Regions from separate parts of the Asanoa ferruginea genome, predicted to be linked through region 2. Evidence: riboswitches for the same ligand, from Rfam matches in the RefSeq annotation. Region 2 holds a riboswitch; the other holds the start of a gene.
The links. Region 2 has a riboswitch for thiamine pyrophosphate ahead of DFJ67_RS30890 (purine-cytosine permease family protein). Riboswitches for the same ligand answer to the same signal wherever they lie in the genome.
Positions count from the first base shown of each region.

Region 1: it holds a riboswitch for thiamine pyrophosphate, as region 2 does, so the genes downstream of both, DFJ67_RS00825 (ECF transporter S component) here and DFJ67_RS30890 (purine-cytosine permease family protein) in region 2, are expected to answer to the same signal.

Region 1 covers NZ_QUMQ01000001.1:165,612-179,902, reverse strand. The annotation lists gene DFJ67_RS00845 (isoprenyl transferase) at 1-429, shown strand, start outside; gene DFJ67_RS42490 (hypothetical protein) at 611-778, shown strand; gene DFJ67_RS00840 (GNAT family N-acetyltransferase) at 801-1,421, opposite strand; gene DFJ67_RS00835 (energy-coupling factor transporter transmembrane component T family protein) at 1,458-2,246, opposite strand; gene DFJ67_RS00830 (ABC transporter ATP-binding protein) at 2,243-3,646, opposite strand; gene DFJ67_RS00825 (ECF transporter S component) at 3,651-4,232, opposite strand; TPP riboswitch at 4,302-4,406, opposite strand; gene DFJ67_RS00820 (alpha/beta fold hydrolase) at 4,456-5,280, shown strand; gene DFJ67_RS00815 (AAC(3) family N-acetyltransferase) at 5,277-6,086, shown strand; gene DFJ67_RS00810 (FAD-dependent oxidoreductase) at 6,196-7,419, opposite strand; gene DFJ67_RS00805 (TetR/AcrR family transcriptional regulator) at 7,484-8,086, shown strand; gene DFJ67_RS00800 (DUF6328 family protein) at 8,180-8,719, shown strand; gene DFJ67_RS00795 (acyl-CoA dehydrogenase family protein) at 8,775-10,739, shown strand; gene DFJ67_RS00790 (DedA family protein) at 10,779-11,432, opposite strand; gene DFJ67_RS00785 (hypothetical protein) at 11,516-12,118, opposite strand; gene DFJ67_RS00780 (Fur family transcriptional regulator) at 12,156-12,548, opposite strand; gene DFJ67_RS00775 (ArsR/SmtB family transcription factor) at 12,545-12,844, opposite strand; gene DFJ67_RS00770 (metal ABC transporter permease) at 12,870-13,778, opposite strand; gene DFJ67_RS00765 (metal ABC transporter ATP-binding protein) at 13,775-14,291, opposite strand, start outside.
Region 2 covers NZ_QUMQ01000001.1:6,613,473-6,627,763, forward strand. The annotation lists gene thiO (glycine oxidase ThiO) at 1-325, opposite strand, end outside; gene thiE (thiamine phosphate synthase) at 322-936, opposite strand; gene DFJ67_RS30890 (purine-cytosine permease family protein) at 933-2,240, opposite strand; TPP riboswitch at 2,232-2,343, opposite strand; gene DFJ67_RS30895 (alpha/beta hydrolase family protein) at 2,447-3,697, shown strand; gene DFJ67_RS30900 (MSMEG_6728 family protein) at 3,646-4,131, opposite strand; gene DFJ67_RS30905 (glycoside hydrolase family 15 protein) at 4,134-5,942, opposite strand; partial or broken gene DFJ67_RS30910 (glycoside hydrolase family 5 protein) at 5,952-6,950, opposite strand; gene DFJ67_RS30915 (MFS transporter) at 7,083-8,504, shown strand; gene DFJ67_RS30920 (DUF1996 domain-containing protein) at 8,671-9,819, shown strand; gene DFJ67_RS30925 (DUF1275 family protein) at 9,863-10,498, shown strand; gene DFJ67_RS30930 (ThuA domain-containing protein) at 10,609-14,291, shown strand, end outside.

The DNA of each region.
Region 1 (14,291 bases), 6.4 Mb from region 2:
CTGTGGAAGAGCGTCATCTCCGAACTGCAGACCGCGGAGGAGATGTCCCGCGACAACACCAAGCTGACCCTCCAATTCTGCGTCAACTACGGCGGCCAGGCGGAGATCGCCGACGCGGCGGCCGCGATCGCGCGCGACGCGGCGGCGGGGAAGATCGACCCGTCGAAGGTCACCGAGAAGACCATCCAGCGCTACCTCTACCACCCGGAAGTGCCCGAGGTCGACATGTTCCTGCGGCCGTCGGGTGAGGAACGCATTTCCAACTTCATGCTCTGGCAATCGGCGTACGCGGAACTGGTCTTCCTCGACACCCTCTGGCCCGACTTCGACCGGCGTCACCTCTGGTATGCCTGCGAGTTGTTCGCCCAGCGCGACCGCCGCTTCGGTGGTGCGATCCCCAACCCGGTAGCGCCGCCGCCACCGGAATGACCTAGCGCGTCATGCGGCGGCGAGGTATCGTCGTCGCATGCGTTACTGATGTCCCCAGGGATTCTGTGTGCCGGTCCGCCCCATTGCTGGGCGGTCTTCGAGCGCCCGGGGCGTCACTCTCTTTTATCCAGCACGCCACCGGGCATCCGTCTGTTCTCCTTCTCCTTTCGGAGGCCTTCGCATGCCTGCAGCCAACGACAACTCCGCTGAACAGCCCGGCAACCGCGCGGCCCGCCGGGCGGCCAAGGCTGGCAAGCAGCCCGGCCGCGAGCTCGGCCGTTCGTCCACAAAGGGCGGTCGCAGCAAGCCCGCGGCGCAGCCGAAGAACTACGCCTTCCGGCGCGCTTAATACGAATCGCGGAGGGGCCTGCCTAGCGTGGGCCCCTTCCGCCTTCCAATCGCGGCCATGGGCGGCGCAGATCGAGTGCGTAAAGCACTTTGTCATAGCGCAGATGACCGACCGCGACGAAATCGATCAGCCGGCCATATTCGTTGAAGCCGAGCGTGCGATAAAGCGCCAGCGCACGCTCGTTGTCGCCGCGCGCGTCGAGCGTCAACACCTCGATGCCGGCCTTGCGGGCGCTGGCCACCAGTCCTTCGGTGATCGCCCGACCGATCCCGCGACCCTGATAGCCGGCCGGCACCGCGACCCGCTCCAGATCGGCGTGCGGCCGGTGGGTCTGCCGCGCGTAGCGGCGCCAGTAACCGATCCCGGCGAGCACGGTGCCGTCGGCCAGCGGCATCGGCGCGGCGTCGAGCCCCGCCGGCCCGACGACGTCGTCGTCCGACGCGTAGGCGACCAGCAGCGCCGCCTCGGACACCGCCGCGCCCTCGACAACGGTGGTCAGCAACTCGCGCACCTCGGCCTGGCTCGGTGGCACCGCCCAACCCAGCGCCGCCCCGGTGGAGACCATCTGGAAGATCCGCCAGACGTGCGGCACCAGCGCCTCGATCTCCGCCGGATCGGTCACTTCGGCCAGTCGTACGCTCATCGCCACCGCCTCGTTTCCACGCGTTGGAGCGAGACACTAGCCCAGAACGGGCCGGAACGTATCCGTGGTGATGCTCACGGTGAGGATCGCGACGGTGAGCAGCACCGAGCCGGCCACGAACAGCGTGTCGGCGCGGGTGAAGTGTTGCGCGCGGGCGTGCGTACGCGGAATGCTGCTGTCGAACCCCCGCGCGTCCATCGCCAATGCCAACCGGGTGCCCCGCCGGATGGCGCCGACCAGCAGCGCGAAGACCAGGGCGGCGAACACGACCGGGTTGTGGCCGGCGTCGATGCCGCGCGCCCGCCTGGCCATCCGCAGCGCCTGCCATTCCTGCCCGAGCAGCGGGATCAGCCGGAACGCGGCCAACGTGCCGATCGCGAACCGGGCCGGCGCCTTGGCGTTCTGCACCAGCGCGTCGGCGAGGTCGGTCGGGTCGGTCGTGGTGAACACCATGATGCCGGGCAGCGCGAGCGCGACCAGCCGCAGCGCCAGCCCGAGCGCGACGGTCAGCACGCCGGTGGTCACGTCGAGCGGGCCTATCGAGAACACCGTGTCGCCGCCGCGGTTGGCGCCGAACAGGATGGTGGTCAGCACGATGCCGAACACCGACAGCAGCAGCGGCCAGCCGCGGCGCAGCAGGGTGCCGTAGCGGACGCCGAAGAACGGCAGCAGCACCAACTCGGCCGCGATCGCCAGCGCCGGTGTCAGCGGGTCGAGGGTGGTCAGGATGCCGACGGCGAACACCGTGGCGGCGACCAGTTTCGCGACCGGGTTGCGCCGGGCCAGCGGTGCCGAGGAACGCACCATCACCGCGGTGAGCGTCATCGGGTCAGCTCCAGCCGCTGGTCGGCGAGCGCGTCGACGAACGCCGCGTCGTGCGTCACCGCGAGCACCCCGTGCCCCTCGTCGCGCAGGTCGGCCAGCAGCGCGACCAGCTCGATCCAGGTGCGCCGGTCCTGTCCGAAGGTCGGCTCGTCGAGCAGCAACAGGCGCGGGGCGGACGCCAGCGCCGTCGCGACGCTCAGCCGCCGCGCCTCACCACCACTGAGGGTGTACGGATTGGCCCGCGCGAGATGCTCGAGGCGCAGCCGGGCCAGCAACTCGTCGACGACCGCCAGCGATCTGCCCAGGCGGCGCGGGCCGACGGCCAGTTCGTCGCGGACGGTCGAGGCGACGAACTGGTGCTCCGGGTCCTGGAACACCGAGCCGATCCGGGCGGTCAGGTCGGTGGCCCGCCAGCGGTGCGGTGGCCGGGCCGCGTCGGCGCCGGCGAGCACCGACGACGCGACCACCCGGCCCGACGTGGGTTTGAGGAGCCCGCCGAGCAGCAGGGCCAGGGTCGACTTGCCGGCGCCGTTGGGCCCGAGCACGGCGAGCGCCTCGCCGGTGCGTACGGCCAGGTCGGTCGCTGCCAGCCGCGGCGCCAGCGCCACCTGGTCCGCCGTGATCAGCACGTCGCCGGGGGAGGAGACCGCCCGGCGGGGCGGCGGCAGCGGCCGGCCGGGCACCCAGATCCCGTCGGCGGCCAGGGCGGCGCCGTGCGAGCCGAACACCTCGGCCGGCGGACCGGACGCGACCACCCCGCCACCGGGCGCCAGCACGACGACCCGGTCGACGAACGGCACGATCGGCTCCAGCCGGTGCTCGACCATGATCACCGTGGTGTCCCGGGACACCGCACCGCGCAGCGACGCCCGCACCAGCTCGGCGCCGACCGGATCGAGGTTGGCGGTCGGCTCGTCGAGGAGCAGCAGGTCGGGGCGCAGCGCAAGGACGCCGGCCAGCGCCAGCCGCTGCTGCTCGCCGCCGGAGAGCGCGTGGGTGGGCCGGTCCAGCGGGTGGCCGAAGCCGACCGCGCCGAGCGCCTGGCGCACCCGCGGCCAGATCTCCTCGGCGGGCACGGCCCGGTTCTCCAGCCCGAAGGCCACGTCGTCGCCGACCCGCGACATCACGAGCTGGGTCGCCGGGTCCTGGAAGACGATGCCGACCCGCTCGCGGGCCTTGCGGGTGTCGAGGCCGTCGATCTCGGCGGTGCCCTCGCGCTCGCCGGAGTCGTCGGCGAGCAGGCCGGCCAGCGCGGCCAGCAGGGTGCTCTTGCCCGCCCCGGAGGGACCGAGCAGCAGCACCCGCTCGCCACGCTCGACGCGCAGGTCGACCCCGCGTACCGCCCACGCCTTGCGGCCGGCATGTCGCCAGCCGAAGCCGCGCAGTTCGACGGCGCTCAACGGCTCAGACCGCCGCGCGTTCCCGGCCGGCCGGGAACCGGTCGAGCGCCCCGGTGTTGACCAGGGCCCGGGTCAGCAGCCAACCCCCGATCCCGGCCACGACGGCCGAGCTGGCGGTGGTGATCGCCAGGTAGGGGAGCTGGAAGCTGCCCCAGCTCATGTCGGGGTAGTAGTAGACGACGTCGTAGACCGCGGCCACCAGGCCGGCGGCCGCGCCGGCGAGGATCGCCACCGGCAGCTTGTAGAGCCGGTAGGCGAACAGCGCGAACACGAGTTCGGCGCCGAGGCCTTCCAGCGGGCCCTGTAGCACGATCATCCAGCCCCAGACGGTGCCCAGGGCGACCGAGACCAGCGCGGCGACCGTCTCGGTGAACAGCGCGGCGCCGGGCTTGCGGATCACCAGCGCGCCGAGCACGGCGGGCAGCAGCCAGATGCCGTAGAGCAGGGTGCGCGCGGGCAGCGGGATCGCGTCGGCCGGTCCGTTGTAGAGCAGTCCCCAGGCCCAGAAGACGACGCCGAACGCGACGCCCAGAACGGCGCCGACCACGATGTCGACGGTTCGCCATCGGTTGACGGTGTTGGTCATGGTGGTGCCCTCCCAGTTCGGTGAACCAGGAGAAGACGCACGCCATGCCCAATGGATCGAACATGGCGCGGCTGGAGAAGACCGAACTCCCTGCGCTGGCATTACCCAGATCAGGTTCGAGGGTCTGCGGAAGATACCGCACTCTCAGCGCTGCGCGCTCCCCTGTCGGATGTGAAGTTGTTCCACCAGGCTAACACCGGGTTACGGCGGTACGCTCGCGCGCATGCGGATCGAGACGCGGGGGCTGACGTTCGAAGTCACCGAGGGTGGTCCGCCGGGCGGCCCGCCGGTGATCCTCCTGCACGGGTTCCCGGTCAACCGGCACAGCTGGGACGACGTCACGCCCTACCTCAACGCCGCCGGGCTGCGCACGTTCGCGGTCGACCAGCGCGGCTACACCGCCGGGGCGCGGCCCTCCGGCGTCGACGCCTACCGGATGGCCGAGTGCGTCGCCGACGCGGCCGCGTTCGTCGACGAGCTGGCCGGCGGCCGCGCCGACCTGGTCGGGCACGACTTCGGTGCGCTGGTCTCCTGGCAGTTGGCCGCCGAGCACCCGGAGCGGGTCCGCTCGCTGACCGCAGTTTCCGTGCCGCACCCGGCCGCGTTCGGTCAGGCCCTGCTCAGCGACCCCGAACAGCAGCGCCGCTCGTCATACATCGACCTGTTCCGGATGGCCGGGAAGGCCGAGCACGTGCTCTCCCGCGACGGCGGCGCCGGCCTGCGCAAGGTGCTCGACGGGGTCGGTGACCGGCTCGAGGTGTACGCCGCGGCGTTGCTCGAGCCGGGCGCGCTGACGGCGACGCTCAACTGGTATCGCGCGCTGGTGCTCGAAGACCTGGTCAAGGTCGGTCCGGTCGCCCGGCCGACGACGTTTGTGTGGGGCGACCGGGACACCGCGGTGGCCCCGGCCACGGCGGCCGCGGCCAGCGACCAGGTGACCGGCGACTACCGCTTCGTGCCGCTGCCCGGCGTCGACCACTGGGTCACCGACGCGCAGCCGGAGGTGCTCGCCCAGGCGATCCTGGCCCGCATCGCGGACGCCGCATGACCAACCACCCCGCCGACGCCGCCGAGCGGATGCCACACACGCGCGAGTCGCTCGCCGCCGACCTGGCCGCGCTCGGTGTGCGGCCCGGTTCGACGCTGCTGGTGCACGCCTCGCTCAAGCCGGTCGGTTTCGTGGCCGGCGGGCCGCACGCGATGGTGCTCGCGCTGCGCGACGCGCTCGGCCCCGACGGCACGCTGGTGGTGCCGACCCACACGCCCGACAACTCCGACCCGGCCGAGTGGCAGAACCCGCCCGTACCCCCTGGTTGGTGGTCGGTGATCCGGGAGAACATGCCCGGTTTCGACCCGGCGGTGACGCCGAGCCGCTGGATGGGCGCGATCGCCGAGGTGGTCCGCACCTGGCCGGGCGCGCAGCGCAGCGACCACCCGCAGGTCTCGTTCGCCGCGCTGGGCCGGCTGGCCCAGGAGGTCGTCTACGGCCAGCCGCGCGCCGCGATGCTCGGCCCGGACTCGCCGCTGGGCAAGATCTACGGCCTCGACGGCGACGTGCTGCTGCTCGGCGTCGGCCACGACTCCAACACGTCGCTGCACCTGGCCGAATACCGCCGGCCGGCGCCACCGGCAGCCCGGCTGGGCGCGGCGGTGCAGACCGCCGACGGCGGCCGCGAATGGGTCTGGTGGGACGACGTCGACCTCGACGAGGGCGACTTCGAGCTGCTCGGCGCCGACTTCGACGCGACCGGCGCGACCCGCACGGGCCGCGTCGGCGGCGCCCTGTCCCGCCTGATGTCACAACGCGCGGCGGTCGACTTCGCCGAACGCTGGATGACCGACAACCGCGACTAGCTCCCGCCCCGCCGGTCATGGCGCGGCGCCAGGAATCCCGGCTGCCGCGGCCCGCGGGTGTCGCGCGTTGCTCGCGGCGAAGGGCCGCGGGTGCCACGTTGCTCGCCGTTCAGTTGCCGAGATTTCGCGCCATGCTGCGGCGCATCGGCGGAACCGCGGCGGTCAGGCGCAGGACCGTGCGGAAGGCCGCCCGACCCAGCGTGGTTGAGTGCGCGGCCTGCTCGGCGTTGCGCAGCGACTGCCGCACCGCGGCGAAGCCGTAGCGGAGCATCTCGCGCTCATACCGGGAGATCGCCGCGACCACGTCCGCGGACCCGGCCGCGGCCAACTCGCGGCGCAGCAGGTCGGCGTCGCGCAGCGCGGTGTTGGCGCCGACCCCCGCCATCGGCGTCATGTTGTGGATCGCGTCGCCGAGCAGGGTGACCCGACCGCTGGGCCACGGGTCGACCGGAGCCGCACTCTTGACGCGTAACGCATTGACGGTCGAGACGTCGCTGCCCTCGACCAGCCGCCCGAAGTCCGGCGACCACCCTTCGAGACGGTCGACCACAAGCTGCCGCAACGCCGCGCCGTCCAGCTTGTCCACGTCGGACGGAAAGCGCTCGGCGGCGTCGGAGAAGCCCCAGATCGCGTAGTCGGTGCTGTCCCCAGCACCTCGCCGCCAGACCGAGGTGAACAGCGAGCCCCGCCCGCGCGGCACGACCAGGTTGGTGCGGTCGGTCAGGACAGCGGGAAGCGCCGACGAAGGGGTGAGCGGATGCCGCCCGGCCACCGCGACCACGCCGGTGTCGAGCCGGCGCGCGTGGGGGAGCAGTTGACCGCGAACCCGTGAATTGGCGCCGTCCGCGCCGATCAGCACGTCGGCGGTCGCCGTGCTGCCGTCGGCGAATCGGGCCGTGACGCGGTCGCCGGACAGGTCGTACCCGATGAAGGTTCTGCCCAGATGCACGACCTCGTCGAGGCCCGCGAGCAGGGTCTCGCGCAGCAGGATGCGGCTGACGCCGTAGTGCCGGTCGGGTGGTGCCGCGCTCGGGTCGTTGATCTCGGCGTCGGTGAAGGCGATCAGGTCGGTGCCGCGGTCGGTGAGGAAGCCGAAACCGCCGTCGCTGGTCGAGACCGTGTCCAGGAACGACTGCCAGTTTGCCGGTGGCAGGCAGTCGTGCAGGGCGCGGGCGCCGGCCGGGTTGATGTGGATGCGATAGCCCTGGAGCCAGTCGGTGCGTTCGAGAGTGCGCTCGTAGACGTCGACCTCGACGCCGGCCCGGCGCAGGCCGTGTGCGAGGGCGAGGCCGCCGATGCCGCCGCCGATGACCGCTACGGAGAAGTTCGTCATGCTCCCAGCGTCACTCGTACAAGTGACTCTGTCAACCATCTGTTTGATTGATACGCTCATCGGCATGGCTGAGACCACCGCCCGACGGTCCCCGTCCGGTGCCGAACGCAAGCGCGACGCCGAGCGCACCCGGGAACGGATCCTCGACGCGGCCCTGGTCGAGTTCGGCGAGCACGGGTTCGCCGGCGCCCGGGTCGGTGCGATCGCCCGCCGGGCCGGCGTCAACCAGCAGTTGATCTCCTACTACTTCGACGGGAAGGAAGGGCTCTATCGGGCCCTTACCGAGCGTTGGCGTGCCCTGAGCGCCGGCGTCAACCAGCCGGATGCCGCGCTCGCCGACGTGATCACCGCGTTCGCCGACGTGAGCCAGGCGCAGCGACACTGGGTCCGGCTGCTGGTCTGGCAGGCGCTCGAGGGCGACCAGGCCGAGGGGGAGCAGCAGTTCCGGCAGGCGATGGTCGATGACCTGCGCCAGCGCCAGGCGGCCGGCGAGATCGCGCCCGACCTGGACCCGGCGTTCCTGATGCTGCTGCTGTTCGGGGCGACCCTGGCGCCCACCCTGCTGGCCCACTTCGCCGCCGACTTCACCGGTCTGGCGGCCGACTCCCCGGAGTTCCGCGAGCGCTACGCCGACCAACTCAGAAAGGTCGTCGCCCGGCTGAGCTGATCGGATCTCGCGTTTCGTGCGGAGCCCGTGCGGGAAATGACCGCGGACCGGCCGGTCGACCCGCCACGATGAGACTCATCCGAAGGAGCCCGCATGGCGCACGAGCAACCCAAGGAGACACCGAAGCAGCGGTGGGACCGCAACTTCGGCGATCTGCTACAGGAGTTGCGGGTCGCGCAGACGGGCGTCCAGATCCTCTTCGCGTTCCTGCTCACGCTGCCGTTCAGCAACGGCTTCCCGAAGACGAGCGAGTTCCAGCGCGACGTCTACGTGGTCTCGCTGCTGTCGGCGGCGGCCGCCACCGCGATGATCATCGCGCCGGTCGCCTTCCATCAGGCCCTGTTCCGCCAGGGGCGCAAGCCGGAACTCGTGCGCTTCGGTCACCGGATGGCCACCGGCGGGCTGTTCTTCCTGTTCATCGCGATCGTCAGTTCGGTACTGCTGATCACCGACTTCGTGCTGTCGCGCACGATCGCGCTGACCCTCAGCGGCATCACCGCCCTCTTCTTTATCGCTTTCTGGGCGGCGCTGCCCTGGTCAAGGCGAGACTGGGGTGAGCCGGACGAGACGGAATCGGAGATGACCCGGCGCCGAGAGCATCCGGAGGACTTCGAGAAGCCTACCGACGAGTAACAAAGCGCGGTACCGTCAGTAACAGCACAGCCCAGCCCGGACAAAGGGGGAAGCCGTGACGACGACGCAGGACAGGCCTTCCGAGGCGGATGGCGCCGGGATGCTCCCCGAGGAGGCCGGCACGGTGTCCTACCAGGAGTCCCGTGAGGTCGCCGAGGCGTCCCGGGAAACCGACTGGACCAAGCCCAGCTTCGGCAAGGAACTCTTCCTCGGCCGGCTGCGGCTCGACCTGATCGACCCGTGGCCGCAGCCCGACCCGATCCGCACGGCCAAGGGCGAGGAATTCCTCAAGAAGCTCAACGCGTACGTGCGCAACGAGGTCGACGGGGCCGCGATCGAACGCGACAACCGGATCCCCGACGAGGTCTTCCACAACCTCGCCCGGCTCGGCGCGTTCGGCATGAAGATCGACGAGAAATACGGCGGTCTCGGCCTGACCAACCTCGACTACGGCCGCAGCCTGATGCTGGTCGGCTCGGTCAGCCCGGCGATCGGCGCGCTGCTCTCGGCGCACCAGTCGATCGGCGTGCCGCAGCCGCTCAAGCTGTTCGGCACCGCCGAGCAGAAGCGCCGCTACCTGCCCCGGCTCGCCGGCGGCGAGGTGTCCGCGTTCCTGCTCACCGAGCCCGACGTCGGCTCCGACCCGGCCCGCCTCGGCACCATCGCCGAGCCGGTCGAGGGCGGCTACCGGCTCAACGGCGTCAAGCTCTGGGCCACCAACGGCACGGTCGCGACGCTGCTCGTGGTGATGGCCCGGGTGCCCAAGTCGGAGGGCCGGCGCGGCGGCATCACGGCGTTCGTGGTCGAGGGCGACTCGCCCGGCATCACGGTCGAGCGGCGCAACAACTTCCTCGGCCTGCGCGGCCTGGAAAACAGCGTCACCCGCTTCCACGACGTGTTCGTGCCCGCGGATCAGATCATCGGCGGTGAGGGTCGCGGCCTGAAGATCGCGCTGACCACCCTCAACACCGGCCGGCTGTCGCTGCCCGCGATGTGCGTCGGCGCCGGCAAGTGGTCGCTCAACGTGGCCCGCGAGTGGTCCGCCGACCGCGTGCAGTGGGGCCGTCCGGTCGGTGACCACGAGGCGATCGCGTCGAAGCTGGCCTTCATGGCGGCGACCACCTACGGCATGGAGACGATGCTCAACCTGTGCTGCATGCTGGCCGACGACGACCGCAACGACATCCGCATCGAGGCGGCGCTGGTCAAGCTCTACGCGAGCGAGATGGCCTGGAAGATCGCCGACGAGTTGGTCCAGATCCGCGGCGGCCGCGGCTACGAGACCGCCGACTCGCTGGCGGCCCGGGGCGAGCGCCCGGCCGCGACCGAGCAGATCCTGCGCGACCTGCGGATCAACCGGATCTTCGAGGGCTCGACGGAGATCATGCACCTGCTGATCGCCCGCGAGGCCGTCGACGCCCACCTCTCGGTGGCCGGCGACATCATCGACCCCAAGGCCGATCTGGGCCGCAAGGCGAAGGCCGGCGCCCGGGCGACGGCGTTCTACGCCAAGTGGCTGCCCGGCCTCGCGGTCGGCAAGGGCCAGAACCCGAGTGCGTTCAACGAATACGGCCCGCTGGCGCACCACCTGCGCTACGTCGAGCGGGCGGCCCGCAAGCTGGCCCGGTCGACCTTCTACGGCATGTCGCGCTGGCAGGCCCGGATGGAGGACCGCGAGGTCTTCCTGGGCCGGATCGTCGACATCGGCGCGGAGTTGTTCGCGATGGCGTCGGTCTGCGTGCGGGCCACCGCCGAGAGCGATGACCGCCCCGAGGGCATGGAGTTGGCCGACCTGTTCTGCCGCCAGGCCCGGGTTCGCGCCGAGGCGCTGTTCACGGCGCTGTGGGACAACACCGACGCGGTCGACGTGAAGGCCGCGAAGCGCATCCTCGACGGCCGCTACGCGTGGCTGGAGGAGGGCGTGATGCACCCGAAGGGCGACCAGCCCTGGGTGGCCAACTGGAAGCCGGGCCCGTCGACGGCCGAAGACGTCCGCCGCCGGATCCCACCGATGTCCTAGTTCGTCGCGGCCCGGGCCTTCTGGCCCGGGCCGCACTCTTTACTCGCGATCGCTCCCGACGCCGACCTTCTCGGGCTCGGGCGGCGGAGTCCGCGGCGTCCGCCGGCGGTGCCGCAGCCACTGGATCAGCTCGGCGACCCCCGCGAGGACCAGTGCGATCCCGAACCCCAGCGCCAGCCCCTGCAGCGGATGGTCCTGGAAGGCCGACCCACCGACAAAGCCGAGCAGCGTGGTGTACGCGGCCCAGGAGAAGCAGGCCAGCGCGTCGAAGGCGGTGAACCGCCGCCGCGGATACCGGATCGCGCCGGTGGTCAGCGTGATCGCTGTGCGCCCGCCCGGGATGTAACGGGCGATCACCAGGGCGATCCCGCCGTGTGCGAAGAGCAGGTGCTGGACCCGCTCGAACGTCCTGGCCCGCCGGGTGCCCTCGGGTATCCGCCGGATGACGTTCTCGCCACCGGCCCGGCCGATGAGATACGAGATGTGATCGCCGAGCATCGCGCCCGCGCCGCCGGCCAGGATGATCAGCAGGACGTTGGGCTTGCCGCTGGCGGCGAACACCCCAGCGGTGATGAGGGTGGCTTCGCTGGGAACAATCGGAAGAAAAGCATCAAGAGCGGCGAGCGCGAACACCACGCCGTAGACCCACGGCGACGTGATGAACGGATCAAGCGAATCGAAAAAGCCATCCATGCCGAGACGATCGGGTAGCTGGAGCCGGGCTCTTGATCGTCAAAGCCTATCCGCGGATCTTCCGTTCACCCAGTCGCCGATGATCACCGTTGTCGCAGGCCAAGGGACTTGAGCTCCAGCGCCGCCAGGGCCTCCACAGTGGAGTCGTCGCTGGCGCGCCAGGATTCGGCGACGTCGGGGCCGAGCTTGGCGAGCTTGCTCAGCGGCTGCGTGGCCAGCGCGCGGAGCGCCAGCAGGTCGCGGCCGGCCGGCGACTTGCGGACCCGGGACGCCGCGCTGGCCCGGCGGATCCAGCGGACCCGCAGCGGGAGCCAGAGCAGCAGGACGAACAGGATCGGGACCACGGCGGTGATGATCGCGAGCGCCATCGCCAGGTCGCCGACCACGTCCTGCTGGGACTGGCCGGCCGCGGCGACCGCGCGGGCTGCGTCGGCGGCCTTTCCGAACGGCTCGGTGAGCTGGTCGCCGACCAGCGGGACGCGGCCGACCTTGCTGCCCGCGTCGGCCAGGTTGTCGGCCAGCGCGCTGCCGGCGCCTTCCAGCTTCTGGCCGGGCACGCCCAGCTTCTGGACCTGGTCCTGGAGCCACAGCGCGGCGCGGATCCAGGCGTAGACCCACGCGATCACGAGCAGGTCGCTGAAGACCTGGAGGAGAAACCGGGGGAAACGGTCGGCGTAAATCTTCACGCGCTCAGCGTCCCCTACCGGGGGCGCCGCCGCACGGTCAGCAGTTCTGGCAGGTCCCGAAGATTTCCAGGGTGTGGCTCACGTCGGTGAAGCCGTGTTTGGCCGCGACCCGGTCGGCCCAGTGCTCGACGGCCGGGCCCTCGACCTCGACGGTCGAGCCGCACGACCGGCAGACCAGGTGGTGGTGGTGTCCCTCGCTGCAGCGGCGGTAGAGGTGCTCGCCGCCGGGCGGGCGCATGACGTCGATCTCGCCGGCGTCGGCCAGGCCCTGCAAGGTGCGGTAGACGGTGGTCAGGCCGACCCGCTCACCCCGCTCGCGGAGCATCGAGTGCAGCTCCTGCGCGCTGTGGAAGCCTTCGACCGAACCCAGCAGCGAGCTGACCGCGCGCCGCTGGTGCGTGTTGCGCAACGCACCGGCCTCACTGGTCATGATGCCTCCCGGGCGTGGCTGACCGCGTCGGCCACGATGTGCGCGATGTGCTCGTCGACAAGGGAGTAGGCGATCTCCCGGCCGCGCCGGGAACCGCGGACGACGCCGGCGCCGCGCAGCACCCGCAGGTGCTGTGACACCAGGGGCTGGGCCGCGCCCAGCGACTCGACCAGCTCGTGGACGCAGCGTTCGCCGGTGCCGAGCTCGGTGACGATCGCAACCCGGATCGGTGCCGCCAGAGCGCGCAGGAGCTCCCCTGCCCGCTCGTACGACTCGTATCCGTTGCCCGCGGTCATGTGGGAACCGTAGCTCAGCACCGGATCAGCTCCGGTCCAGGACGACCTCGTGCGGTTCCGCGTCGGCGGGGACCGGCCGGCCCGGTCCACGGTCGGGCCGGCCGGAGCGCAGGGCCGCGCGTTTTCGCACCGCGCGGGTGGCGGCGACGGCGACGGCGACGATCAGGAAGCCGGCGATCGCCAGGATCACGATCGTCGCGCCGAGGGCGGTGTCGATCTCCCAGGCCAGCCAGACGCCGGAGCCGGCCGCCGCGACGCCGAGCACCATGGCCAGGCCCATCGTGGCGACGAAGCCCCGGGCCACCTGCTGCGCGGTCGCGACCGGCACCACCATCAGGGCGCTGACCAGCAGCAGGCCGACCGCCCGCATGGAGATCGTCACGGTGACCGCGGTGAGCACCGCGACCAGCAGGTTGAGGGCCCGCACCGGGAGGCCCGAGACCCGCGCGTATTCCTCGTCGTGGCTGGCCGCGAACAGCGCCGGGCGCAGGCCTAGGGCCAGGCCGAGCACCACCGCGCCGAGCACCACGATCACGATCAGGTCGGACCGCGACGTGGTGGCCAGCGACCCGAACAGGTAGGTCATCAGGTTGGCGTTGCTGCGGCTCCCGGACAGTCCCACCAGCATCACGCCGCCGGCGATGCCGCCGTAGAAGAGCAGGGCCAGGGCCACGTCGCCGGAGGTGCGGCCGCGTTCGCGGATCAGCTCGATGGCGATCGCGCCGATCGCCGAGACGATCACCGCCGTCAGGACGGGGGACTTGTCGAGCAGCAGGCCCACGCCGACGCCGGTCAGCGCGACGTGGCCGACCCCGTCACCGATCAGCGACATCCGCCGCTGCACCAGGTAGATGCCGAGCGCGGGCGCGGTCAGGCCGATCACGACGGCGCCGATGAACGCCCGGATCATGAACTCGTTGGCGAAGATGCTCATGCTCCCCACATCCCGGCCCGCTCCTCGTGTGCGTGCGGATGGACGTGGTCATGGCCGGGGTCGGCGTGGTGACCGGCCGGTTCCGGCACGGCACCCTGATGAGCGATCTCACCATGGTGTACGACGACGCAGCGCGTGATCAGCGGTTGGAGCGGGCCGAGCTCGTGCGCGACCAGCAGCACGGTGCCGCCGCCGGCCACGAAATCGCCGAGCGCGCCGGCGAACGCGGCCTGGCTGGTCGCGTCGACCCCGGCGGTCGGCTCGTCGAGGACCAGCAACTCGGGCCGGCCGGCCAGGGCCCGGGCGATCAGGGTGCGCTGCTGCTGGCCGCCGGAGAGGCTGGCGACCGGGTCGGCGGCGCGGTCGGCCAGGCCGACGGCCTCGAGCGCGGCGGTGACGGCGGCCCGGTCGGCGGCGCGCGGCGGGCGGAAGATGCCGCGGCGGGCGACCAGCCCTGAGCCGACCACCTCGGCGACGGTCGCCGGCACGCCGGAGCCGGCGCCGATCCGCTGC
Region 2 (14,291 bases):
CGTGCAGCCGGTCGAGCGAGACCATGTCGTCGGCGTCGAAGCCGACCTCGAGCGTTCCGGCGGTACGCAGCCGCACGGTCCCGCCGCCGTCGCCGGCCAGGTCGGCGAGGAACGCCGGATAGCGGGCCAGCGACTCCCGGCTCAGGGCGCGCAGCGCGTCTTCCCCGTAGGCCGCCTCGGTGAGCGGGGCCAGCATCCCGGCAGCCGCCCGCGACGCACCGCTGCCGGGATCCTCGTCGACGACCGTCACGGCCAGCCCGCGCCGGGCCGCGCGCCAGGCGACCGCGAGCCCGATCAGCCCGCCACCGGCAACCAGCACGGTCACGAGGCGTCCAGCGCGGCGAGCAGCTCCCGGGTGGCCGCCGCCGGATCGGCCGCGCCGGACACCGCCGACACCACCGCGACCCCGTGCGCCCCCGCGGCACGCAGCAGCGGCACCCGCGCGGCGGTGAGCCCACCGATCGCGATCACCGGCACCCGGACGGCGGCGGCGACGGCCGCGACACCGTCGGGCCCGATCGGGTCGGGCAGACCGTCCTTCGTGGACGTGGCGAACGCCGGGCCGACGCCGAGGTAGTCGGCGCCCGCGGCGACCAGTTCCGCCGCCCGCTCCGGGTCGCGCGCGGTGCCGCCGACCAGATGGGACGGGCCGGCGATCCGGCGCACCACCTCGACCGGCAGGTCGTCGGCGCCGACGTGGGTGCCGTCGGCGCGGGCGGCCAGGGCCAGGTCGACCCGGTCGTTGACGATGCACTGGGCGCCCGCCGCGCGGCAGAGCACGACCACCTCCCGGGCGAACGCCAGGCGTTCCCGGTCGCTGCCGGTCTTGGTGCGCACCTGGACCACCGGCGCCCCGCCGGACAGCGCGGCCCGCACGGCGTCGAGCGCCGCCCGGCCACCGGCCGCGTCGGTGACCACGTGCAACCGCCCGATCATCGGGCGCTCCGCAGCCGGCCCGGCAGCAGCATCAGGGCGGTCAGCACAGCGGCGACCGCGAGGCTGACCAGCGAGGCGGAGAAGCCGTTGGCGGGATCGATGCCGAGGTCCTGCTGTCGCGCCAGCCACCAGTCCGTCCACTGTCGACCGGCGTCCGGGAAGAACGTCGGCAGGGTGAGCTGGTAGGCGACGAACCCGGCCGCCCAGGGCAGCAGCAGCCAGGGCCGGCCCGGCGCGGTCGCGGAGACGTTCCAGCGGCCGCGCGGCAGCACGAAGTAGGCGATCGCGAACACCCCCACCAGCGGCACGAAGACCGCGCCGATCAGGAACAGGAACGGCTCGTAGGAGACGATGTCGACGGCCAGCGCGAGCAGCGTGGCGAGGGTGCCGACGGCGACCACGAGGACCCGGCGGTCGATCCGCTCGACGATGTTGTTGGCCGACACCGCCGTCGAGTAGACGTTGGCGAACGCCTCGTCGACCTCGACGACGAGCAGCACGGCCAGCGCCACCGCGCCCAGCGGCACGGCGAGCAGCGCGTCGACCACGTCGAGCCCGCCGGCGCCGTAGGCGGACAGCGCCAGGACACCCAGCACGAAGCAGGCGATGGTCGCGGCGCCGTACCCGATCGAGGTGCCGGCGAAGGCGGCCCGGCCGCCGCGGGTGTAGCGCGTGTAGTCGGCGACCATCGGGAACCAGGAGACGGGCATCGCGATGACCACGTCGACCGCGGTCCAGAACGAGCCGCCCTCGCCGGTCAGCGGTTGCGGGTCGGCGCGCAGCACCTCGACGAACAGATAGGCGCCGGCGATCAGGGCGGCCCAGATCGCGTAGCGGGCCAGCAGCCGGACGGCGCCCAGCGGCCGCAGCGCCATCAGGGTGGCGGCGACGCCCGCGAGCAGCACGAACGGCCACTTCGGTGCGTGCAGCACCTTGGCCGCGGCCGAGGCCATGATGAAGATCTCGAACGTCGCCCAGCCCACGCACTGCGCCAGGTTGAGCACGGTGGGCAGGTAGGACAGCCGGCGGCCGAGCAGCCCGCGGAGCAGGACCATGGTCGGCGCGCCTTCCCGGGCACCGGCGGCGGCGCCGAGGCCGAGCAGGACCGAGCCGATGACGGCGCCGACCACGATGGCCAGCACGGTGACCCACAGCGGCCGGCCCGGCAGCACCGCGAAGGTGGCCGCGACCGGCAGGAGCAGGCTGACGCCGAGGCTGCCGAAGAGCCCGGTGGTGTCGCGGAAGCCGAGGGTCCGGCCGGCCTCGGCCGTGGTCGGCGCCGCGACGGCGGTGGAAGAGGACACGTTTGATGCTCCCTACGCCGGCATTACCCGGACAGGTTCCGACGGTCGGCGGCGCGTCAGCCGCCCTCTCAGCCCGGTGCTCCGAGCTCCCGTTGTGACTTCCGGCAGGTTACGACAAACCAACCGGGTACGCCATCGTTACCGACATCACGGCGCCCCGGCGTGTTCACGCGGGGTGACGACAGGCGGCTACGTAGCGTGAGCTGATGGCGACGAACACGGCGTTCTCGAAGGGCTTCTTCCGCGACCAGGGCCTCGACTACCAGGCCCGCGGCGTCCTCGGGCGGGCCGTGCACGGCGGCAGCGACGTCGGCGAGGTCCTCGCCACGCTCGAGCGGATCTCCGACCACGACAGCTGGCGGTCGGCCTGGGCGGCGACCGCGACCCGGGTCGCCGGCTATGCCGAGCGGTCGCGCGAGCAGGGCGACCAGGTCGGCGCCGGATCGGCCTACCTGCGGGCGGCCAACTACTGGGCCTGCGCCGTCGAATCGCTGTCCGAACTCGACGACGAACCGGCGCTGCTGCTGGCGTTCCGCGCCCATCGCACGGCCTGGGACGGCTTCATCGACTGCGCGGATGGCGCGCATGTCCGCGTCGACGTGCCCTACGAGGGCGGCACCCTGCCCGGCTTCCTGTTGCGGCCCGACGCGTCCGGCGCCCGGCGGCCGACCCTGGTGATCACCAACGGCAGCGACGGCTCGATCAGCGGCCTCTGGGGCAACGCCGTCGCCGGAGCGCTGCGGCGTGGCTGGAACGCGTTCGTCTACGACGGCCCGGGGCAGCAGTCGATGCTGTTCGAACGCAAGACCTCGTTCCGCCCCGACTGGGAGGCGGTCCTGACGCCGGTGGTCGACGTGCTGGCCGGCCGCGCCGACGTCGACCCGGCCGCGCTCACCGGCTACGGCGTCAGCCAGGGCGGCTACTGGCTGCCACGGGCGCTCGCCTTCGAACACCGCCTCATGGCGGCCGTGGTCGATCCCGGGGTCGTGGACGTGTCGACCACCTGGACCGGCCCGCTCGGCAAGAGCATGCGCGGCCTGCTCGACAAGGGCGACCGGGCCGCCTTCGACCGGGACCTGAAGTTCGCTACGGCGGTGCCCAAGCTGCGCCGCACGCTTGCCTTCCGCTCACGCCCGTACAAGGCGGCTTCGGACTGGTTCGATCTGTTCAACGAGATCCGCGAGTACAAGCTCACGGACGAGACCGCCGCCCAGATCAGTACCCCGCTGTTGATCACCGACCCGGAGGGCGAGCAGTTCTGGCCAGGCCAGTCGAAGCAGCTCGCCGAGCTGCTGGGCGACCGCGCGCACCGGGTCGAGTTCACCGCCGAGGAGGGCGCCAACCTGCACTGCCAGCCGCTCGGCCGAGCCCTGACCGACGAGCGGGTGTTCGCTTGGCTCGAGCGTCAGCTCGGGGGAGCGCAGCCGTTGGGCCGGTCGGACGCCGGCCAGACATAGGTCAGGTCCGGCGGCACGTCGCCGAAGATCGGGCCGTAGAGGGCGGCGTCCTTGCGGATCAGCGCCGACTGGTGTGACCGGTGGAAGGCCTCGTCGCCCAGCCAGGGCGGCAGGTCGCCGGCGGCGCCCAACGCCTGCACGTCGCGGACCTCGGTGATGCCGCACGCGGCGGCCAGGTCGGTGGTCAGCGTCGCGGCGCTGGTGTCGGCGCGGCCGGTCGCCGTCCACACGTCGGCCACGATCAGGCCGTAGCGGACCAGCGCCTCCTCGTACCCGGCCCACATCTTGACCGCGGGGTGGTGCCGGTAGCCGTGCCCGGCGACGGTGAGGCCGCGCAGGATCTGCACGTTCTCCACCCGTTGCTTGCCGAGCCGGGGCGGGTCGAGCACCTCGGCCGACCGGAGGAAGTCGGGGAAGGGCAGGAACGTCTGCACGGTCAGCCGAGGGCGCGGTCGATGTTGAAGGCCGCGCTGATCAGGGCCAGGTGCGTGAACGCCTGCGGGAAGTTGCCGAGGTGTTCGCCGGTCGGGCCGAGTTGCTCCGCGTACAGGCCGAGGTGGTTGGCGTACGTGATCATCTTTTCGAACGCGAGCCGGGCCTCGTCGACCTGGCCGGCGCGGGACAGCGCCTCGACATACCAGAACGTGCAGATCGACATCGTGCCCTCTTCGCCCTCCAGGCCGTCCGGCGCCAGGTGGGGATCGTAACGGTAGACGAGGGAGTCGGAGACCAGCGTGTCGCCGAGCAGGTCGAGGGTGCTCAGCCACTTCGGGTCCGACGGCGCGATGAACTTCGACAGCGGCATCATCAGCACTGACGCGTCGAGCACGTGGCCGTCGCGGTGCTGCACGAACGCCTTCAGGTCCGGGTCCCAGAACCGGTCCATGATCTGGTGGTAGATGGCGTCCCGGGCCGCTCCCCAGCGGACCAGGTCGGCCGGCAACCCGCGCTGGTGCGCGACCCGGATCGCCCGCTCGATGGCGACCCAGCACATCAGCCGGGAGTAGAGGAAGTTGCGCCGCCCGCCGCGGGTCTCCCAGACACCCTCGTCGGGCTGGTCCCAGTTCTTGCAGACCCACTCGACGAACGTGGTCACGCCGTCCCAGACGCCGCTGGAGATCGGCTGGCCCCACTTGTTGTAGAGGTAGATCGAGTCGACCAGCGCGCCGTAGATGTCGAGTTGGAGCTGGTTGACCGCGTCGTTGCCGACCCGCACCGGCGCGGAGCCCTCGTAGCCCTCGAAGTGGTCGAGCAGGCGCTCGGAGAGCGTGTCGCTGCCGTCGATCCGATACATGATCTGCAGCGGGCCTTCCGGATCGGCGTCGCTCTCCCGCACCCGGGCGGCGAGGAAGCCCATGAACGCGTCGGCCTCCTCGGTGAAGCCGAGCCGCAGCAGCGAGTAGGTGCAGAAGGCCGCGTCGCGGACCCAGACGTAGCGGTAGTCCCAGTTGCGGCTGCCGCCGAGGCGCTCCGGCAGGCTGGTGGTCGGCGACGCGACGATCGCGCCGGTCGGTGCGTAGGTCATCAGCTTGAGGGTCAGCGCCGAGCGGTGCACCGCCTCGCGCCACCGGCCGCGGTAGCGCGACTGCGACAGCCAGCGCCGCCAGTAGGCGACGGTCGCCGTGAACTCCTCCTCGGCCTCCTCGGCGTTGCCGTAGGGGACCGAGTTGGCGGTGTCGGCGCGCTCGAGGCAGAACACCTCCGACTCGCCCTGCTTGAGCCGGAACGAGCTGATCACGTCGCCGTCGACCAACTCGAAGGGCGCGGTCGCGTTCAGCGCCAGGCTCAGCGACGCCGACTCGAAGATCGCCCGGGTGCCCTCCTGGCGCGCCGTGTGCGGTTGCAGCCCGTAGTCGAAGCGGGGTGCGATGTGCGCCCGGAACGGCAGTTCGCCGCGTACGCACCGGACCCGCCGGATCAGCCGGTGGTGGTCGGTCTCGGCGTTGTCGGCCGGCACGGGCATGTAGTCCTGGATCTCGGCGACGCCGTCCTCCGAGAGGAAGCGGGTGATCAGCACGTTGGTGTCGGGGAAGTAGAACTGCCGCGTGTTGGCCGGGACGTCTGTGGTCAGGGAGAAGAAGCCGCCCTTGTCACGGTCGAGGATCGAGGCGAACACGCTCGGCGAGTCGAAGCGCGGGATGCAGCACCAGTCGATGGTGCCATCGGTCCCGACGAGGGCCACGGTCCTGAGGTTGCCGATGAGGCCATGCTCGCCGATGGGGAGATATCGCTGCTCGTCCACCATTTTCCGACGCTACGCGGGGGCCAGCTCTCCCGGTGCGGAACTGGCGATCCGGCCGCTGCGAATCCGGTCGCGGACCCAGGTGCCGGCGGGCTTGAGCTGCGCGGGGTCGGCGTAGGTGCCGGCCTTGCAGGTGCCCTTCTTGAACACCGCGCCGGAGCGCTTGTCGTCACTCCAGTTCCAGTTGGTCCAGCTGATCCGTTTGCTGGCCATGAGGTCCAGGTATTGCTGCGAACGGGTGAAGTCGTTGCCGCCGTCGCCGGTGTAGGTCTGTGTCCCGAACTCGGTGACGAACATCGGCAGCTTGTCGGCCGCCCGGGTCAGCGTGTCCAGGTAGATCCGGCCGTGCGAGGCCGCGTAGAAGTGGAACGTGTACATCACGTTGGTCGCCCGCACCGGGTTGTTGACCACCTCGCGCTCGTCGGCGTCCTCTGACACGCCCAGCGACGACCAGGCCCGGGTCCCGACCAGCACGACCGCGTCGGAATCCTGCGCGCGGATGATCGGGATGACCTCTTCGGCGTACGACCGGATCCGGCTCCAGGAGACGTCGCTGGGCTCGTTGGCGATCTCGTAGAGGATGTTGTCGGCGGTCCGGTGCCGCTTGGCGATCTCGGTGAAGAAGGTCTTGGCCCGGCTCAGGTTGGCCTTCGGGTCGCCCGGGTCGAGGATGTGCCAGTCGACGATGACGTAGAGGCCGCGCTCGGTGGCGAGGTCGATGTAGTCGTCGACGAGTTCGGTGAACTTCTTCGGGTTGCTGGCGTAGCCGTCTTCCTGGACATACATCGAGACCCGCAGGACGTCGGCCTTCCAGTCCTTGGCGAGCACGTCCAGCGACTTGGCGTTGACGCAGTTGGCATACCACTGGATGCCGTGTGTCGACATGCCGCGCAGTTGCACCTGCTGGCCGAACCGGTTGCACAGGCGCACACCGCAGACGTGCAGGGCGCCGTTGGTGCTGACCGGGGTGGCCTCCGGGGCGGCGGCATCCGGGGTGGCAGCCGCCGTGGGTCCGATACCGACAGTCAGCGCCGTGACAACAGCCAGTAGCCAAGGAGTCATGACATGAAGGTGATCACATGAGACGGGAGTGATCGGGCACACCCTGGCGCTGTCACTCATCCGGGTGGATTGTGGGAAAACGTGCCTGCTGCCTCCGCCGTACACAGTGGCGTCGGGTTCCGGTCCGAACGCGGACCGGTCCTCGCCGCGGTGATGCTCTCCACCGCCCTGGTCGCCATCGACTCGACCATCATCGCGACCGCCGTCCCGTCGGTGGTCGACGACATCGGCGGATTCAGCCAGTTCCCCTGGCTGTTCTCGATCTACCTGCTGGCCCAGGCGGTCACCGTTCCGGTCTACGGCAAGCTGGCCGATCTGTTCGGCCGCAAGCCGGTGATCCTGTGGGGCATCGGGGTCTTCCTGGTGGGCTCGCTGCTCTGCGGTTTCGCGACCAGCATGGCCATGCTGATCGTCTTCCGGGTCGTGCAGGGGCTCGGCGCCGGCGCCATCGCACCGGCCACCGTGACCATCGTCGGCGACCTCTACACGGTCGAAGAACGGGCCAAGGTGCAGGGGTACGTCGCCAGCGTGTGGGGCATCTCCTCGGTGGTCGGCCCGACTCTGGGCGGCGTCTTCAGCGAGTACGTCTCGTGGCGCTGGATCTTCTTCGTCAACCTGCCGCTCTGCGTGCTCGCCGGCTGGATGATCATGCACAGTTACCACGAGCGCCGGACGCCGGCCCGCCCGGTGATCGACTACCCGGGCGCGGTGCTGTTGACCGCCGGGCTGACCCTGGTGATCCTCGGCGTGCTGGAAGGCGGCCAGGCCTGGGCCTGGGACTCGACGGCCAGCATCGGGATCCTCGGCGCGGGCGCGTTGCTGCTCGCTGCCTTCCTGCTGGTCGAGCGGCGCAGCAGCGAGCCGGTGCTGCCGCTGTGGGTGTTCCGCCGCCGGCTGCTGGTGTCCAGCGGGGTGGTCTCGGCGGGCGCCGGCGCGGTGCTGTTGGGCCTGAGCTCCTACGTGCCGACGTACGCCCAGGTGGTGATCGGTGTCGGTCCGCTGGTGGCCGGGCTCGCGCTCGCCGCCCTGACGCTCGGCTGGCCGATCGCGGCCTCCCAGTCGGGCCGGGTCTACCTGCGGTTCGGCTTCCGCGCCTGCGCGATGACCGGGTCGGCGATCATCGTGGTCGGCGCGGCGTTGCTTCTGCTGCTCGACGGCGACACCAGCGTCTGGCAGGTCGGCGCGACCAGCCTGGTGATCGGCTTCGGGATGGGCCTCACGGTCAGCCCCACGCTGATCGCCTCCCAGTCCAGCGTCGGCTGGAAGGAGCGCGGCGTGGTCACCGCCAACAACATGTTCCTGCGGTCGATGGGCAGCGCGCTGGGCACCGCCGTGTTCGGCGCGGTCGCCAACGCCACGTTGCGCGGCAGCGACGCCGATCCCGCTAAGCTCGTGCCCGCCGTGCACCACGTCTTCATCGGCGTGCTGGCGGTCGCGGTCGTCATCGCGGTAGCGGCGGCGCTGCTGCCGCGCCGGGCCGCCCCGGTGCTCGAAACGGCCTGACGACGGCGAGTTCGACCCGGAAGTTGTGTTATCCACGGCAGACATCGCGAAGGCCGCCGGAGTGATCTGTAAGGCCTTCTTATGTTCGACTTAAGGTTCGCCTCTCGGCGATCACCCGTACCTAAAGTTCGGGCTGCCCCACACTGATCGGCTCCGAGAGGCCTCGATGTCAGACGAAAGCTCACCCCGGCGCCCGTTTCTGCGCCGGCGCTCCACCCTCGTCACCGCGGTCGCGGTGGTCGCCGCCGTCGCCGCGACGATCGCGGTCACCACGGCCAACGCCAAGCCGGCCGCCCCGTCGGCGAGCAACACCGGTGCCGTCGAGGCCGCGGCCGTCGGGGACGCGGCCGACGCCGCGCTGCTCGGCACGCCGTCCGCCGGGCCGACCGCGACCGCGACGCAATCGCCCACTCCGCCGGCAGCCACCAAGGCGCCGGCGCCGCCGCCGCCCGCCAAGCGGCCCGGGTGGGTCAACGTCGACCCGGCCAAGCAGGCGGCCGACGTCAAGGCGTTCTTCGCGATGAAGCCGCGGAAGATCACCAACAACCCGGTGACCGTTCCCGAGTTCAACGCTTCCTGCAAGGTGAGCCACCGCAACAACGACGACCCGATCGTCGCGCCGGGGCTGGCGGGCGCCTCGCACAACCACACGTTCATGGGCAACACGAGCACCGACGCGAACTCCACCGCCGCCTCGCTGTTCGCCAACAAGAAGACCACCTGCACGCCGGCCCAGGACCACTCGGCCTACTGGATCCCCACGCTGCTCAAGGACGGCAAGCCGGTGCTGCCCAGTGGCGTCACTGTCTACTATGGATCCAGGCTGAAGGACCCGAGCAAGACGGTGCCGTTCCCGTTCGGCTTCCGCATGATCACCGGTGACGCCAAGAACCAGAAGGACACGCCCGACAAGCAGGGCAACCACTTCTGGTGCGCGGGCATGGGCGGCGAGGTCGGCCGCACGCCCGACGGCGAGTGGCCGGTCTGCGCGAAGACCGCCAACCTGGTCCGCCAGGTCACCTTCCCCGACTGCTGGGACGGCGTGCACCTGGACAGCCCCGACCACAAGTCGCACGTCGGCCCGGCCGACCGGCAGGGAAAGTGCTCGGGCAAGTTCCCGGTGGCGATTCCGTCGGTGTCCTTCGTCATCGGCTATCCGCTGAGCACCGACACCACCGGCATCAAGCTGTCCTCCGGCACGGGCTTCTCGATGCACGCGGACTTCTTCAACGCCTGGGAGCCGAAGGCGCTCGCCGAGCGGGTGCGCAACTGCGTCGACCAGGGCGTCAAGTGCGGCTCCAACGGCCAGTTCTGATGTTTTGACCCCTTAGTCCCATTTCACGGGTACGGTGGGCCTCGTGGTGCTGGCGAGGTTGGCCCGGCGCGGCGGGCGCCGGGTCACCTCGCTCAGTCTTGCCGCCTGCGCCGGCGCGGTCGACCTGCTCGCCATCGCCGGCCTGGGTGGCGCCTTCGCGAGCATCATCACCGGCAACCTGGTCACCGCCGGCCTCGGCATCGGCACCATCAACGATCACGCGTTCGCCGCTCCCGCGGTCGCCGTCGCCGGCTACGCGGCCGGCGTGGCGCTGGCCCTGCTCGTGCCGCGGTTCCGCTGGCCTGGCCACCTGCTGGTCGAGCTGGCGTTGCTGGCCGCGCTCACCGCGGGCTGGATCGCCACCGACGGCGAGCCCGGCCGCACCACCCGGTTGCTGCTGCTCGCCACGGCCAGCGTGGCGATGGGCACCCAGAGCGTGGTCGCCGGCTGGCTGCACGAGTCGACCACCTACCTGACCGGCACCCTCACCGGAGCGGTGCACGATCTGGTCACCGGCCGCCGCGGCACCCGGGCCATCGCCATCGGCCAACTCGCCGCGCTGACCGCCGGTGCGACGGTCGCGGCGGCACTGTTCGAGGCGGCCCGCTGGGCCGTACCCCTGCTGGCGCTTTTTCTGTTGCTCGTGGCCATCGTGGGCCATCGGGTCGTGCCTCAGTAAGGGTTCCTTCCTTCTCCAAGGGATTGACGGAGAGCGCTCTATCGGCCATCGTGTGGGCACGGCGTGGTCGGCGCACGCTTCATGACCGTCCCCATGAGAAAGGTCCGATCATGTTGCGCAGAGCGCTGCTCTGCGTCGCCCTGGTGGCAGCGGCACTCGTCGGAATACCGGCGACACCCGCTCTCGCGGCCGACTTCTCCGTGCTGATTTTCAGCAAAACGGCGGGGTTCCGGCACGACTCGATCCCGGCGGGAATCGCCGCGATCCAGCAACTGGGCGCGCAGAACAACTTCACTGTCGAGGCCACCGAAGACGCCAACCAGTTCACTGCCGCAAACCTGGCCCGCTTCCAGGCCGTCATCTTCCTGTCCACCACCGGCGACGTGCTCAACGCCGCACAGCAGACCGCTTTCGAGGGCTACGTCCGCGCCGGCGGCGGCTACGCGGGCATCCACGCGGCGGCCGACACCGAATACGACTGGCCCTGGTATGGCAACCTGGTCGGTGCCTACTTCCTCCAGCACCCGGCCATCCAGCAGGTGACCGTGCGGATCGAAGACGGCAGCCACCCGTCGACCGCCGGCCTGCCGACCAACTGGGTGCGCACCGACGAGCTCTACAGCTACCGCACCAACCCCCGGGCCAACGTGCACGTGCTGGCCAACCTCGACGAGTCGACCTACACGGGCGGCGGGATGGGCGATCACCCGATCGCCTGGTGTCGCGCCTACGACGGCGGTCGCACCTGGTATTCGGGCCTGGGACACACCCAGGAGAGCTACACCGAGGCCAACTTCCGGACCCACCTGCTGGGCGGCATCCGGTATGCGGCACAGGGCACCGGAAACTGCTCGGTCGGCTCCGGACCGGTCGACCCGCCGGGCAGCTTCGCCCAGGTGACCCTGGCCAAGGGCGTCGCCGAGACCGGTGAGCCGATGGGCCTGACCGTGCTGCCCGACCGGGGCGTGCTGCACACCTCGCGGGACGGCACGGTTCGCTACACCGACGCGGCCGGCAACACCAAGCTGGCGCTGACGCTGCCGGTCTACTCGCACGACGAGGAAGGCCTACAGAGCATCAAGGCCGACCCCGGCTTCGCCACCAACCGGTGGGTCTACCTCTATTACGCACCACCACTGTCCACACCGGGCGGTGACTCGCCGACCACCGGCACCGCGGCGCAGTTCGCGCCGTTCGACGGCGTCAACCGGCTGGCGCGGTTCACCGTGCGGGCCGACAACACGATCGACCCGGCGTCGGCGGTGACCGTCCTCGACGTGCCGGCCAGCCGCGGCCAGTGCTGCCACGTCGGTGGCGACATCGACTTCGACGCGGCCGGCAACCTCTACCTGTCGACGGGCGACGACACCAACCCGTTCGACTCGGCCGGCTACGCGCCGATCGACGAGCGCACCGACCGCAACCCGGCCTTCGACGCGCAGCGCTCCGCGGGCAACACCAACGACCTGCGCGGCAAGGTGCTCCGGATCAAGCCGTCGGCGGCCGGTGGCTACACCATCCCGGCCGGCAACATGTTCGCCCCGGGCACCGCCAACACCAAGCCCGAGGTGTACGCGATGGGCTTCCGGAACCCGTTCCGGATGAGCGTCGACAAGGCGACCGGCATCGTCTACCTGGGTGACTACGGGCCGGACGCCGGCACCGCCGACCCCAACCGCGGGCCGGCCGGCACGGTCGCCTACGAGCGGATCACCCAGCCCGGCAACTACGGCTGGCCCTACTGCTCCAACTACAACACCCCCTACAACGAGTACACGTTCCCCAGTGGACCGTCGCTTGGCCTCTACAACTGCGCCGGTGGCCCGACCAACAACTCGCGCAACAACACGGGCCTGACCACCCTGCCGGCGTCGCGGGCGGCGTGGCTGCCGTACGGCGGCGGGCAGGACCCGCCGGGCATCTGCTGCGGCAGCCTCTCGCCGATGGGTGGCGCGGTCTACCGCTACAACGCCGGGCTCAACTCGGCCGTGAAGTTCCCGCCCTCCTACGACGGGAAGTTCTTCGCCACCGAGTTCGGCCGCCGGTTCATCAAGACCATCAACATCAACGCCAACGGCACGCCGGGCACCATCACCAACTTCCCGTGGACCGGGACCCAGGTGATGGACTACGAGTTCGGCCCGGACGGCGCGCTCTACGTGCTCGACTACGGCACCGGCTGGTTCGGCGGCGACGCCAACTCGGCCGTCTACCGGATCGAATACCAGGTCACCGGCGGCAACCGGCCGCCCGTGGCGGTGGCGTCGGGCAACCCGACCGGCGGCACCGCGCCGCTGGCCGTGCAGTTCTCCTCGGCCGGGTCGACCGACCCGGACGGCAACCCGCTGACCTACGCCTGGGACTTCCAGACCAACGGGTCGGTCGACTCCACGGCGGCGAACCCGGCGTTCACCTACGCGGCCAACGGGCAATACACGGCGACGCTGACGGTGCGCGATCCCTCCGGGGCCAGCGCAACGGCCAGCGTGGTGATCACCGTGGGTGGGCCGACGATCTCGGTGTCGGTGCCACAGGCCGGCCGGCTGTTCAACTTCGGTGACCAGGTGCCGTTCACGGTCAACGTGACCGACCCGGCCAACCCGACGATCGACTGTTCCCGGGTCACGGTGACCTACGTGCTCGGGCACGACTCGCACGGCCACCCGATCACCAACGTGACCGGTTGCTCGGGCACCATCCAGACGACGGTCGACGGCGAGCACGACGTCTCGTCGAACATCTTCGGCATCATCAACGCGGCCTACACGCCGCCGGGCTCGACCACCGCGATCAACGCGACCCCGGTGGTCATGCAACCCCGGCAGCGCCAGGCCGAGCACTTCGGCAACCAGTCGGGCGTCAGCATCGTGACGTCGGCGGCGGCCCAGGGTGGCAGCGCGGTCGGCAACATCAGCAACGGCGACTGGATCTCGTTCACCCCCTATTACCTGTCGGGGCTCGCGACCGGGTTCACCGCCCGGGTGTCGGCGCCGGCCGGTGGTGGCGGCACGCTCACGCTGCGGTCGGGTTCCGCGACGGGCGCGGTGGTCGGCACGGCCACGGTGGCGGCGACCGGCTCGTTCGACACGTTCGCCGACGTGACCGGCACGATCACGGCGCCGACCGGCTCCGCGCCGCTGTTCCTGGTGTTCACCGGCGGTGGCGGTGCGGCGCTGTTCAACGTCGACTCGTTCGCGTTCACCTCCGGCGGCACCCCGCCGACCGGCACCAACCTGGCGCTCAACAAGCCGGCGACGGCGTCGAGCGTCGAGGCCGACGTCTATCCGGCGTCGGCGGCCGTGGACGCGTCGGCCACCACCCGGTGGGCCAGCGCGTTCGCCGACCCGCAGTGGATCCAGGTCGACCTCGGCCAGACCTACGCGATCGACCGCGTGCGTTTGCAGTGGGAGGCCGCGTACGGGTCCGCGTACCGGATCGAGACCTCGACCAACGGCACCACCTGGACCGTCGCGCGGACGATCACCGGTGGCAACGGCGGCGAGGACGACAACACCGGTCTGAACGCCAGTGGGCGGTACGTCCGGATCTACGGCACCGCGCGCGGCACGGCGTGGGGCTACTCGCTGTTCTCCTTCGAGGTCTACGGCGGTGGCGGCCAGCCGCCGACGGCGACCAACGTGGCGCTCAACAAGCCGGCGACGGCATCGAGCGTGGAGAACGCCGCGTTCCCGGCATCGCTCGCGGTGGACGCCTCGACCACGACCCGGTGGTCCAGCGCGTTCAGCGACCCGCAGTGGATCCAGGTCGACCTGGGGCAGACCTACTCGATCAG